4 regions of the Ectobacillus sp. JY-23 genome follow, and region 1 is predicted to be linked to each of the others. Evidence: predicted binding sites of a transcription regulator. Region 1 holds the regulator's gene; each other region holds the start of a gene.
The links. Region 1 encodes Rex, which represses fermentation and respiration genes when NADH is low (regulators of the CRP and FNR family bind a similar motif). Its sites were predicted from a motif close to TTGTGAAATATTTCACAA; they were not measured.
Positions count from the first base shown of each region.

Region 2: the regulator Rex is predicted to act here: its motif matches at 1,286-1,303, upstream of MUG87_RS00305 (formate/nitrite transporter family protein).
Region 3: the regulator Rex is predicted to act here: its motif matches at 1,572-1,589, upstream of MUG87_RS15860 (lactate permease LctP family transporter).
Region 4: the regulator Rex is predicted to act here: its motif matches at 1,454-1,471, upstream of MUG87_RS11005 (lactate permease LctP family transporter).

Region 1 covers NZ_CP095462.1:2,670,054-2,673,226, forward strand. Annotated here, with positions in the region: gene MUG87_RS13825 (ABC-F family ATP-binding cassette domain-containing protein) at 1-630, opposite strand, end outside; gene MUG87_RS13830 (redox-sensing transcriptional repressor Rex) at 909-1,538, shown strand; gene MUG87_RS13835 (YdiK family protein) at 1,566-1,751, opposite strand; gene MUG87_RS13840 (CPBP family intramembrane glutamic endopeptidase) at 1,755-2,483, opposite strand; gene groES (co-chaperone GroES) at 2,880-3,164, shown strand.
Region 2 covers NZ_CP095462.1:61,173-64,345, reverse strand. Annotated here, with positions in the region: gene MUG87_RS00315 (TrkH family potassium uptake protein) at 1-159, shown strand, start outside; gene MUG87_RS00310 (TerC family protein) at 409-1,158, shown strand; gene MUG87_RS00305 (formate/nitrite transporter family protein) at 1,324-2,151, shown strand; gene MUG87_RS00300 (hypothetical protein) at 2,201-2,878, opposite strand; gene MUG87_RS00295 (hypothetical protein) at 2,878-3,173, opposite strand, start outside.
Region 3 covers NZ_CP095462.1:3,139,253-3,142,425, forward strand. Annotated here, with positions in the region: gene MUG87_RS15860 (lactate permease LctP family transporter) at 1-1,506, opposite strand, end outside; gene MUG87_RS15865 (thioredoxin family protein) at 1,824-2,138, shown strand; gene MUG87_RS15870 (ArsR/SmtB family transcription factor) at 2,157-2,444, shown strand; gene MUG87_RS15875 (metal-sensitive transcriptional regulator) at 2,557-2,820, shown strand; gene MUG87_RS15880 (H-type small acid-soluble spore protein) at 2,966-3,142, shown strand.
Region 4 covers NZ_CP095462.1:2,112,627-2,115,799, forward strand. Annotated here, with positions in the region: gene MUG87_RS11005 (lactate permease LctP family transporter) at 1-1,352, opposite strand, end outside; gene MUG87_RS11010 (hypothetical protein) at 1,692-2,102, opposite strand; gene MUG87_RS11015 (NAD(P)H-dependent oxidoreductase) at 2,449-2,982, opposite strand; gene MUG87_RS11020 (metal-binding protein) at 3,067-3,173, opposite strand, start outside.

The sequences.
Region 1 (3,173 bases):
TTGGAGATATTGCTCAAGCCAAGAAAGTGTTTCAATATCCAAATGATTGGTCGGCTCGTCCAAAATGAGAAGATCAGGCTTTGTTAATAACATTTTACCGAGTGCAAGGCGTGTTTTTTGCCCACCGCTCAACGTTGAGATGCTGATGCTATGTGTTTCCTGAGGAAAGCCAAGTCCTGTTAAAATAGAGCGAATATCGGCTTCGTATTGATAACCGCCTTGATCTTTATAATCTTGCTGCAACCGATCATACTCAGCCAACAGTTTTTCATAGCGGACGGTATCTGTAAAAATTTCTTCCTGGCCCATCAGCTGCTCTAGCTTTCGGAGAGATTGTTCCATATACTGCAGATGCGCAAATACAGTACGCATTTCTTCTCCTATTGTAGCCGACGTTTCTAGGCCGGTATTTTGTGCTAAATATCCAATTGTCACATCTTTTGATTTAATAATTTCGCCGCTGGTATATGACATTTCACCTGCAATAATCTTTAATAAAGTTGATTTGCCCGCACCATTTCGTCCTACCAAAGCGACGCGCTCTCGCGATTGTACCTCGAGCTTGATATTAGATAAAACAATGTCCGCACCAAATGACTTTGTTAATCCGTTTACCTGTAATAAAATCATTCCATCTCACCTCAAATTTTCTGGAAACTTATATTTTTCAACTATGTCGAAGATAGTGTATAGTTAAAATAGTTATAGTGCGTTCTATACAATATAAATAGAAACAGCAAATGTTGTAGAGAAAGGCTCTATTAACATGCATGGGTGTCTCGATATGCATATCAGATATAGTCTACCATACTGCATTGGATACCTATATCTCATTATACAGGGAAACTTCTCAATCAATAGGATTGTAGCCCATCTTGATTCATATAAATAGAAAAGGGGTGCAAATAATGGACCAACCTAAAATCCCGCATGCAACTGCCAAGCGGCTGCCATTATATTATCGCTTCATTAAAAACTTATCTCTATCAGGAAAGCAACGCGTTTCATCTGCTGAGCTTAGTGAAGCTGTAAAAGTAGATTCGGCTACGATTCGAAGAGACTTTTCCTACTTTGGTGCACTCGGGAAAAAAGGATATGGGTATAACGTAAACTATCTTCTTTCTTTCTTTAGCCAAACATTAGATCAAGAGGATATCACGCGTGTAGCCTTAATCGGGGTAGGAAATTTAGGAACCGCTTTCTTACATTATAACTTTACAAAGAACAATAACACAAAAATTGAAATTGCGTTCGATGTGGATGAAAATAAAGTCGGCAAACAAATTGGTGAAATTCCTGTCTATCATTTAGATCATCTCGAGACAAAGCTGCCTGATAACGTCAAAGTGGCTATTCTAACAGTTCCTGCAGGAGTCGCGCAATCTGTTGCTGACAGGCTTGCCAAGACAGGCATTGAAGGTATTCTAAATTTTACACCAGCACGTATTGATGTACCGGCACATATCCGCATTCATCATATTGATTTAGCCGTAGAGCTGCAAACGCTCGTTTACTTTTTGAAGAACTATCCAAAATAAAAGCTCCGCGCGTAGTGCGCAGAGCTTTTATTTTTTGCGGCTCATATAAATAACTAGCCGAAGAGCAAGGCCAAAGTCAAATGTAGCCATTGCCACAAGTAATAGTGTGTAAAAGTTCCAAATTGTATCTTGTACGCTTGTAACAGCTAAATATGTAAAGATGCTGCCTAATATAAAGTACAAAGTTGCCATAAACAAAGGTGATCGTTGCATCTTTTAAAATCCTCCAAAAATAAATTGCATCTTCTCTGCTTCGCGCATAATGCGCTCTAAATTGTCCTTAAACACAATATTAATCAATACTACAATTGTATTCATCATCACGTGCGCCGCAATCGGTACGATAATGCGCTTCGTATGTGCGTACAAGAAGGCAAATACCAATCCCATCGCTGTATAAATTAATAGGTGAGAAAACTCCCCATGCACGGCAGCGAATATGAGCGAGCTGATAATTGCTGCGATAAAAAAGTTAAATCGTTTATAGAGTGCACCAAAGAGTATCTTTCTAAAAACAATCTCTTCTAAAATCGGTGCAATAATGGATGTAACAATAATAAACCAAGGTGTTAGCTCGGCAATTTCGACCAGAGCCTTTGTGTTATCTGAACCGGGCTCAATTCCTAATAAGTTCATCTCAATAGTTGCCGCCACAATCTGTGCGGTATAAGCCAAAAATACGCCCAAGACCATCCACATAAAGGTTTTCCCGGGTGCCGCCTTTTCATGACGCGGGAAGTCAGGATCATTTTTTACGAGTAAAACAATAATAAGTAAAGCTACCGCAAAGCTAATAATACCCCAGTGTCCGACAAGCATTTGTAGCTTTGTATTACCTGTGTAGCGGTCATATTGACCAGTCATTTCCAAAAGGGGAATACCGACAATACTTGAAAATTGCATAAGTACATATGTAAAAATAACCCACCAATAACGTTTCTTCAATGATTATGTCTCCTTTTCTTTCTTAAATTTGCTCGTTTTAAAAGGACATTTGCTTTTTTTAGAGAAATGAACGTGTGGTATGTATTTTATTGTAACACAGCAGCTAAAAAAATAACGAAAAGAATGTCTCGAATGGTTTTGGATATACTATAACGGGTTCAAAATACAGCACGTGTTTTTAAATGGAAGAGAAGAACGGGCAATATAAGTTGTTAGGGGGAACGGGACTTTACACGCTTCTATTAAAAAAGAAATAACAGCTGGTCGTGTGAAAAAAATTGTATGTTTTTACTTGCAAAACAAAATCAGATTCATTATTATAATAAGTGTATTAGCACTCAATGATATCGAGTGCTAATAATCAGAATCTACATATGAATTGAGGAGGTTATTTTCATGCTAAAGCCATTAGGTGATCGCGTTGTAATTGAGCTTGTTCAAGCAGAAGAAAAAACTGCAAGCGGTATCGTTTTACCGGACACTGCAAAGGAAAAGCCGCAAGAAGGCAAGGTAGTGGCAGTTGGCACAGGACGCGTGCTTGAAAATGGAGAGCGCGTAGCTTTAGAAGTAGCTGTGGGTGACCGTATTATCTTCTCAAAGTATTCCGGTACAGAAGTAAAATACGAAGGTTCCGAATACTTAATCTTACGTGAAAGTGACATTTTGGCTATCGTAGGCTAATTTATAAAT
Region 2 (3,173 bases), 1.3 Mb from region 1:
ACAATGGGGCTTACCTTTAATTTAACTGTAATGGGGAAATTCATTATTTCCTTCATGATGTTCGCAGGAAAAGTTGGTCCTTTAACACTTGCGTTTACAATTTCGAAATCCAAACCTGTTAAAATTAAGCATCCTTCTGAAGATATCTTAACCGGCTGAAAAACGAGATATTTGTCTCATATAAATCGTTGACAGAACCATCCTTCCTTCATAAAATAGAAATAACAAGATAGCTCCAAAGGGGAGTAGCGGCAGAAAGCTTAGCTTTCTGTAACAAAGTCGTCATTACATGGATTTTTCCATCGGCTTTGTTGACATTTACCAACATGTCCAGCAAGACCTTTGCCAACACTAAAGTGGCAGAGGTCTTTTTTATGTCCTCCTGCCAAAATGAGAGGAGAATGGTTAATGGATTTTGCAATTTTGTTGGAGTATGGGTGGGTATTGCTCATTCTGATTGCGCTAGAGGGCATTTTAGCAGCTGATAACGCACTTGTACTCGCAATTATGGTAAAACATTTACCAGAAGGTCAACGTAAGAAAGCTTTATTTTATGGCTTAGCTGGTGCATTCATTTTTCGCTTCGGATCACTGTTTCTCATTTCGTTTCTTGTCGACGTATGGCAAGTACAAGCGATTGGTGCAATGTATTTAATATTTATTGCTGTATCGCATTTTATGAAGAAAAAAGTGGTCAAGGAACAAAAAGAACGGACAGACGGCTTTTGGTTGACAGTGCTTAAAGTAGAATTGGCAGATATTGCTTTTGCTGTAGATTCTATTTTGGCAGCAGTGGCACTTGCTGTAACATTGCCAAAACTTGGGGGCGGGACAATTGGCGGGTTAAATACAGGTCAATTTCTAGTTATTTTAGCAGGTGGCGTAATCGGACTTATCATTATGCGCTTTGCCGCTAACTATTTCGTTGCCTTACTTCAAAAACGACCGGGGCTTGAAAGTGCCGCATTTCTCATTGTTGGCTGGGTAGGCGTAAAATTGGCTGTTTATACATTGTCTCACCCTTCTCTAAGTGTTCTGCCTTATGATTTTCCAAAGTCTCTTGCTTGGAAAGCTATTTTCTGGGGTGTTCTTCTTTGTATCGCAATTGGCGGTTGGTTTTTTTCAAAACCAAAGCAAGAAGCAGAAAAAGCGCTGTAGCTACAGCGCTTTTTTAATTTTTAATTATATATTAATTTTGTAAGCACTTTCAATATAAAAATGTGAACATTTTGTGACAAACATAAAAGAGTATTGAAAGAGTACAGAAAGAGATGTATCTTAAGGTATGTTAAGAAATTCACATTTATTGATAGAGGTGCCCTTATGGAACAAGGCGTAGATTATTTAGCTGAATTAGCGGTGAAAAAGAAAAAAATGTTGGATACGAACCCGACCGAATATATGCTTCGTGCAATTTTGGCCGGTATTTATATAGGATTTGTCGTGGTTGTTTCCTTCAGACTCGGTGAGTTTTTCCGCGTAGCCGATTCGCCTGCAACTTATATGTCAGCCGCAGCCGCCTTTGGCATTGCACTTGTAATCATTGTGTATGGCGGAGCTGAGTTGTTTACAGGCAATACGATGTACTTTACAGTTGCTACTATGCAAAAACAAACAACAGTAATGGATACCATGCGTAACTGGGTTGCTTGTTATGCAGGTAACTTAATAGGGGCTGTATTTTTCGCAGGTCTCTTTTATGCAACTGGTCTTTTTGAAACGATTACAGAATCTCATCTCCTCAACAAAGTAGCTGATACCAAAATGAATGCAACAACCATGCATTTGTTTTTTAAAGGTATTTTGTGTAACTGGCTCGTTTGCTTGGCTTGCTTTTTGCCCGCTCGTGTAAAAGGCGATGGTGCAAAAATTGCGATGATGATGCTCATCGTGTTTGCATTCTTCATCTCAGGCTATGAGCACAGTATTGCTAACTTGGCTATTTTCTCTCTATCTCTTATTCACACCCATCCTGATACAGTAACCTTAGCAGGTGCACTACACAACTTGGTACCTGTTACACTTGGTAATATTGTCGGCGGTTCTGTATTTGTTGGTATGGTATATCAATACTTCAACATGCCAAAGGCAGCAACACAGAAACAAGTGGAAGAGATAGAAGAAGTTGAATTACAAACAGCGGAAGCGTAAAATCAAAAAACCAGCCTTGATTCAAGGCTGGTTTTTTGATTGTTTTCGATTATTTACACACCTGAGGCTCAAGTGGATTACTGCGGTCTTTACAAAGCGACGGTAATTCAAGCTGTGTTACATTCTGCTCTAGCTCTTTGGCAGGTACATAATACGTTGCAAGTGTTATGGTACATTTGTAAGGCTCCTGCGTCATATCAGCAGAGACAATTTCCTCACGTCCTTTAAAGTCAATGCTCTGTACATGCGTGATGCGTGCCATATTTTCCATAGTATCAATAAAAGATTGCAGTTGTTCGTATGCCGTATATTTCACTTCTACACTCAATACAATAGGTATCGGCTTCAACTTTGCTTCTGTCACCTTGCCTTCCTTCATTCCGCCTGCGGGAACTACGGCTCCTGCTCCCTCTTGGATAACCGTACTTTGTATGACGGCACCTGATATGCTTTCAGCGTTGGCCAGATCTAAAATATACTGATCGAGCAAAGGTTTAGTTGGCAATTTTTGCAGCATAAATTGTGTATTGCCGGTAGTAGCGACCACTGGCTTTTGCTTTTGCTTTCTCTTCGCTTGCAGCATGTTCTCCACTTTTATTTCTTGCTTCTTTTGTTCCACCTCTAATTGCAATTCCTTTACTACTGTAAAATGGATATACAAACATACAAGACCACTTAATACAAGTAGCGCTGCAGCAATACTGATTTGACATTTGGAGGCGCTCATTACTCACCCTCCTGCTTTAACAATTTCAGTTGCTCAGGCTGTAGTTTAATTTCAAAATTTGCTACATAGCGCGGCATGCCCTGCACTGCTCCCTCTTCATCCTGCAGCTCGATAGCATTTAATTTTGTAAGCTTTGCATATTTAACCCACTTCTCCGTTTGTAAGCGGCTATAGTAAAAAGCTGCATCTTGTTTTTCGTCAAAACGGATATCTAAAACGATTACACCTGGTTCTTTATAGGAGAAACTTTCATAAACACCTCTTCCTGGTAATAATACTGTCAGGTGTTTTAATA
Region 3 (3,173 bases), 470 kb from region 1:
ACACGCGACTGCAATTGATTGTGGAGATACCATTTTAGCCATTGTACCTCCAACTACATTTAATGCAACAAGTGTAGCCGGTGCCATGTCAATTTGTGCTGCCGTAACAGCTTGTAATGGGGCAAATAGAGAACCACTAGATACAACCGATCCTGTTAGGAATACACCAATCCAACCAAGTATAGGTGATAGAATAGGGAATGCATCTCCTGTAGATGAAAGTGCAAGACCAAGTGTAGATGACATGCCAGAATAGTTTGTGACATAAGCTAAAGCAATTACACTACAAATTGTATAGATAGGAGCTTTTAACTCTTTTATTGTTTCAATTGTCAATTCTTTCACCAGTTGTTTTTGCGCTTTAAATACAAGCAGAGAAATAATAATTGCCAGCACAATTGCTGTTGTAGTAGAAGAGAAAACGTCTAACTTAAACACAGCAGGAAACGGTGTATCCTGTGGAACGATTGGTGCTGTTTTCAAAACAGCATTGTTCAGACCAGGAATGGATACATTATATACTAGGCCTTCTAAAGAGCCACCCGGTGCAAAAAGTGCTTTCATAAATTTTAAGTTAAAGATGGTTACGAATGCAGTTAAAAATGCAAAAGGTGACCATGCATACAATATTTGACCCAAAGAATAGCTTTGTTTCTCATTTGCTTGTTTTTCCGTAAAATGATATTTTTCTTTTGGTTGCCAAATGCGAAGGAATAAAGCAAGTGCAACCATACTGACAACAGCAGAGAAAATATTACCAAGTTCTGCTCCTAAAAAGTAGAGTACGATAAATTGTGTGATCGCGAATGAGCCCCCACTAACAAGAATAGCGGGCAATGTCTGTTTAATACCTTTAAACCCATCAATCATAAATACAAGAAGAAACGGTACAATTAAGCTGATAAATGGCAGAACAGTTACTGTATGTCTTCCAACGGCTAAAGCATCTAACTGTGTAAGCTGTGCAGGAACAGTAACAGGGATACCCATAGCACCAAAGGCACCTCCAGCAATATTTGCCACCAGACAAACACCTGCTGCTTTAAGAGGATCAAAACCCATACCGACTAGTAGAGCTGCGGTAATAGCAACTGGTACACCAAATCCGGCAGCGCCCTCTAAAAATGCACCAAAGGAAAAAGCGATTAAAAGAACTTGTAGACGAGAATCATCTGTGATAGAAGCAATACTGTTACGGATGACATTAAATTGTCCTGTTTTAACAGTAAGCTTATATAGAAAGATTGCGGCAATTACAATAGAACAAATCGGATAAAAGCCATAGGCGGCACCAAAGCCAGCAGCGGTTGCAGCAAGGGGAGCTGGCATATCATATACAAAGATAGCTACTAAAACAGCAATTAGTACACTGATAAGTCCGGAGATATAACTTTTCATTTTAAACACAGTCAAGCAGACAATAAATGAGATAATAGGAATAGCGGCCATAAGAGCAGAAAGCCAGATATTTTGCATGGGGTCGTACAGTTGAGTCCATGTATTCATTGTAAGCATCTCCTTTTAAAGAATGTATATGAAACAGATATATTTTGTGAAATGATTCACATATTTTGTGAAAAATTTCACAATCATCTTATGCCATAAGTATAGTTGGAGGAGGTATTGTGTGTCAATCTGATTCGACACATTATGACATGTTATCTCAATATATGTAACAAAATCGCTATAATATAGGTAATACATGGTATTTGTTCGTTTTATGAGTCGTTAGCATTGTGATTTTATATCTTATATAGTACAATAGATAAAAAACATAATAAAAAGATAAAAAAGAAGCTTTGGAAGAAAGCAGGTGCATGTAGATGGCCATTGTTAATGCTACAGATGAAAGTTTTTCTGATTCTGTACAAGACGGGTTTGTTCTTGTAGGATTTTGGGCACCTTGGAGCAGAGCTTCCCACATGACTGAAACAGTTCTAAAAGAATTGGATGAGCAATGGGGAGATCGATTACGAGTGGTAAGGGTGAATGTTGATCGCTGTCAAGCAGTAGCATATCAGCTCGGTATTACAAGCATCCCAACATGGGTTCTTTTTAAAGAAGGAAATCCCTTCAAGCACATCACTGACTCTCAGCCAAAAAGCTTCTTGGATAATATCTTACAAAAACATATATAAAGAATGTGGGGAAAAAACATGTGTGCAAAAAAATTTGATTACAATATTTCTGAAGATGATGTACAAATGCTTCGAGCGCTTGCGCATCCATTACGATTACGATTGGTTAAAGAGTTGATGAATCGCGGTACTTGTAACGTGACTCAATTGCAAGAGGCACTGCAAATACCACAATCTACTGTTTCGCAGCATTTAACAAAGTTAAAACAGACAAAGGTAGTCCAATTTCAACGACGTGGATTGGAAGTATATTATAAAGTACAAGACGATAAAGTAAATCATGTAATGGGCACATTGTTTACTTGATAGAAATACACAAAAACAGCTTGAGCATCTTCAAGCTGTTTTTGTGTATTTTGACAATGGATATTTGGTGTATTAATATACCTATAACAGTATTGGAGAAGGTGGTTATATAATGGAATACACACAAGAAATGAAAAATCGCTTAAAGCGAATTGAAGGGCAAGTTCGGGGAGTACTCCGTATGTTAGAAGAGGAAAAGGAATGTAAGGATGTGATTACACAATTAAGTGCAGCACGCTCTGCAATCGATCGCACAATAGGTGTTATTGTAGGAACAAACTTAGAACAATGCTTACGAGATCAGATTGAAAAGGGAGAATATGAAGGGCAAAACTTAGTTCAAGAAGCCGTAAATCTTCTTGTTAAAAGTAGATAAAGCAATGTTGAGAACCTAGCGTTGCCTATTTACAGGCTTCCTGAAAAATCGCCATATGGAAACAAGAATTTTTGTTAGTGTTCTGTCTTATAATTATCATGGATTAAGGCATGATAAAAGAGAATTCAAAAAGAGGAGGATACATATGGATGTAAAAAGAGTAAAGCAAATTTTGTCGTCTCCTGCAAATATTCCTGTTTCGTATAATGGTGTATCTGTATGGATTGAAAGCTGTGATGAAGGAAACGCTGTCGCGCAAGTTCACGATATAACAAACCCCCATGAGACCGTCCAAGTTAATGTTTCGGAGCTACAAGAATAATAAAAGAGCCGGATAAATGTATCCGGCTCTT
Region 4 (3,173 bases), 560 kb from region 1:
CAGCCAAGGAACGGGGAGAAGAACGGAAACCAGTGTCCTGTTTCTGATAACGCTAATGCAAGTGTAGAAGATAAACCAGAGTAGTTCGCAATAAATGCAAAGCCAAGCACCAAACCAATTGATACAATCGGAAAAGCCAGTTCCTTCAACGTTTCGCCAAAAGTTGCTACTGCTGCCTTCGGACTCATGCGCAGCAAGACTATGGAAACCAGCGCCGCGAGTAAAATAGCTGTACCTGTCGCGGATACAATATCCAGCTTATAAATAGCCTCATAAGGTGTGGGTTGCTTCACAATCGGTGTATCCTTTGAAACGAGATTATCAAGACCGGCCACATGAAACTTAAAGACCAGGCTCTCCCATGCACCACCCGGCGCAAACATTGCTTTAAACGCTTTTTGACTCCAGATGACAACCATGATAGTCAACACAATAAACGGTGACCAAGCTTTCACGACTTTACCAAGTGTTAATTCATGCGTGCCGGTAACTGTTGCTGCCATCTCCGCATGACTGTTGTTCGTACGATAAATCTCCTTAGGCTGCCATACTTTTAAAAACAACGCTAAGCTCACGAGGCTGACTAAAGCAGATGTAATATCTGGAAGCTCAGGGCCGAGATATGTGGCTGTTAAGAACTGTGAAACAGCAAAAGAGCCACCTGCCACCAAGAGGGCTGGCCATGTTTGTCTTACACCCTTTAATCCATCCATTAAGAAAACAATAAAGAATGGTACAAACATAGATAGAAATGGTAGCTGATGTCCTGCCATTTGACCAATCTTGTGAGGGTCAATGCCTGTTACCTGTCCGGCAACTGTAATCGGAATCCCCATCGCACCGAAGGCAACCGGCGCAGTATTAGCAATTAAACAAAGACCCGCTGCATAAAGAGGATTCAAACCAAGACCTGCCAAAAGGGCTGCTGTAATGGCAACAGGTGCACCAAAACCTGCCGCACCTTCTAAAAAAGCACCAAAGGAAAAACCAATTAAAATCATCAGCAAACGATGATCATTTGTTATAGAAAGAACAGATGCGCGAATAATATCAAACTGCCCGGTCTGAATTGAAATTTTATACAAAAATACTGAGGTAATAATAATCCAGGCAATCGGCCATAAGCCGTAGCCAAAGCCGTAAATCGTCGCCATTATCGCCATTGTTGCGGGCATTTTGTATACCGCAAGCGCAATCACGAGCGTCAGCAGTACTGTAATGAGCCCAGCAAGATAGCCTTTCATTCTAAAAACAGCTAAAGCTAAAAAGAAAAATATGATGGGAATAAGTGCAACTGCTGCCGAAAGCCAGATATTGCCGAGCGGGTCATACATTTGTATCCAAGTTTGCATACTCTCTCTCCTTTTCTCATAATTTCATCATTCTGATGATATGCCAATCTGGTCATCAGACCTTTAACCAAAAAAGAAAAGCGTTTTTTAAAAACGCTTTCATTTGATTTATTTCACTTTATCACACTTTTTCAAAAATTAAAATCGCTTTCTTTTATTTTGGCTTTGTTAAAGTTTGTTGTTAATTTCCGTTACGGGGGGGGGGGCGCTTTCCGCGGACAGTCAGGACGCCTCCTCAGTACTATGCGCCTGTAGGGTCTCCCTTTGACTCGCTTAGTCTTACCCCCTTCACTCCCATCAACAAGTACCAATTATCAATATCAGACTTTAACACAGCCTTTATTTTATATCTTTTTGCAAATCAATTCCTTCTACTACTTTTTCTAACTTATCAAATAGCGGTGGCTTTGCTTGTGCCGCAGAGGTAAAGTAAATAAACAGCACATTATCTTTCACCATATAAATGGGAATGAGATAGTCCCACTTGGGATTCGGTTTTTCTGCATCAAGCTTTGCTTGATTTGCCTTTTCTGCACTATCGAATATGTACATAACCAAGTGATCATTGTCCACTTTATAATGACGATGGGGCGCCGGAAAGACAATCGGCGGCTCTTCCTTTGTTAAAATTAAACGATAGCCAGCATCAATCCAGCCTTCCTCTGCCTGTTTAAATAATTGAGATTGTGCATCTGTAGGTGCACATCCGAACAAAAGTAATAACATTAAACAAGATACAACATATTTCATATAATCACTCCTTCTTCTCTATTATAGGCTTATTTTATATCCTAAGCACCTAGTTACGCTTCTTATACAAAGGCTCTTTTCTAAAAGATTGTTGTTTTTAGATAGGTTTCTTTGTTTCAGGTTGGTTGGAGCGGAAGGTGCGAGACTCCTGCGGGAGCAGCGGGTCAGGTGAGACCCCACAGGCTGTAAGCCGAGGAGGCTCACCGCACGCCCCGCGGAAAGCGAGCAACCTGGAGCGGCAATCAGCCACTCCCCACTATTTGTTACATAGCAACAAAGTTTGCGAAAACAGCCTATACAAAAAAGCCTCGGCAATATGCCGAGACTCTTATGAAAATAGATCTTCCTATCTTCTTGGACCAAAATCTTTTGCAATATGTTCCACATAGCGAGCTGCATGCTCATTAACTTGTTCTTCTGTTAAATGATGCACACCATGCATGATAAAAGCAGGCAAATACCTAGCACCAATAAGATTGCTTGTTGCTTGAAATGGCTTTAGCAATTCACTCATAGCGTACTGATTATATCCTCCTGCTTGATACGCAGCCTCCGGACCGCCAGTCGTGACAGCTAACATAAGCTCTTTACCATGTAGCTTCGTACCCCCAGGACCGTATGCCCATCCAAATGTTAAGACATAATCCTGCCATTTCTTCAATAAAGATGGTGAGCTATACCAATAGAATGGAAATTGCAGTACAATACGATCATGCGTCAAAAGCAGCTCTTGCTCACGAGCTACATCAATATTTTCATCTGGATATGTTTCATATAAGTTATGAATTGTTACATCAGTTTTTGTTAATTCATCACGTAAACGTTTATTAAAACGAGAATTTTTCATGTCAGGGTGTGCAATAATAACAAGTGTTTTCATATGTTTATAAGCTCCTTTTTCGTTTGTTTGTACATACAAATGATAATTTAAAAAAAGTGTGCCGTCAACTACAACATTCACACTTTATTTTTTTATTTTCTTCCATAATCTTTTTCGCCTTGTATTCATAATATCTACGGTAATATGTAGTGTACTTGCTGTTACAACGCCAAAAAAGATTACAAATAGCT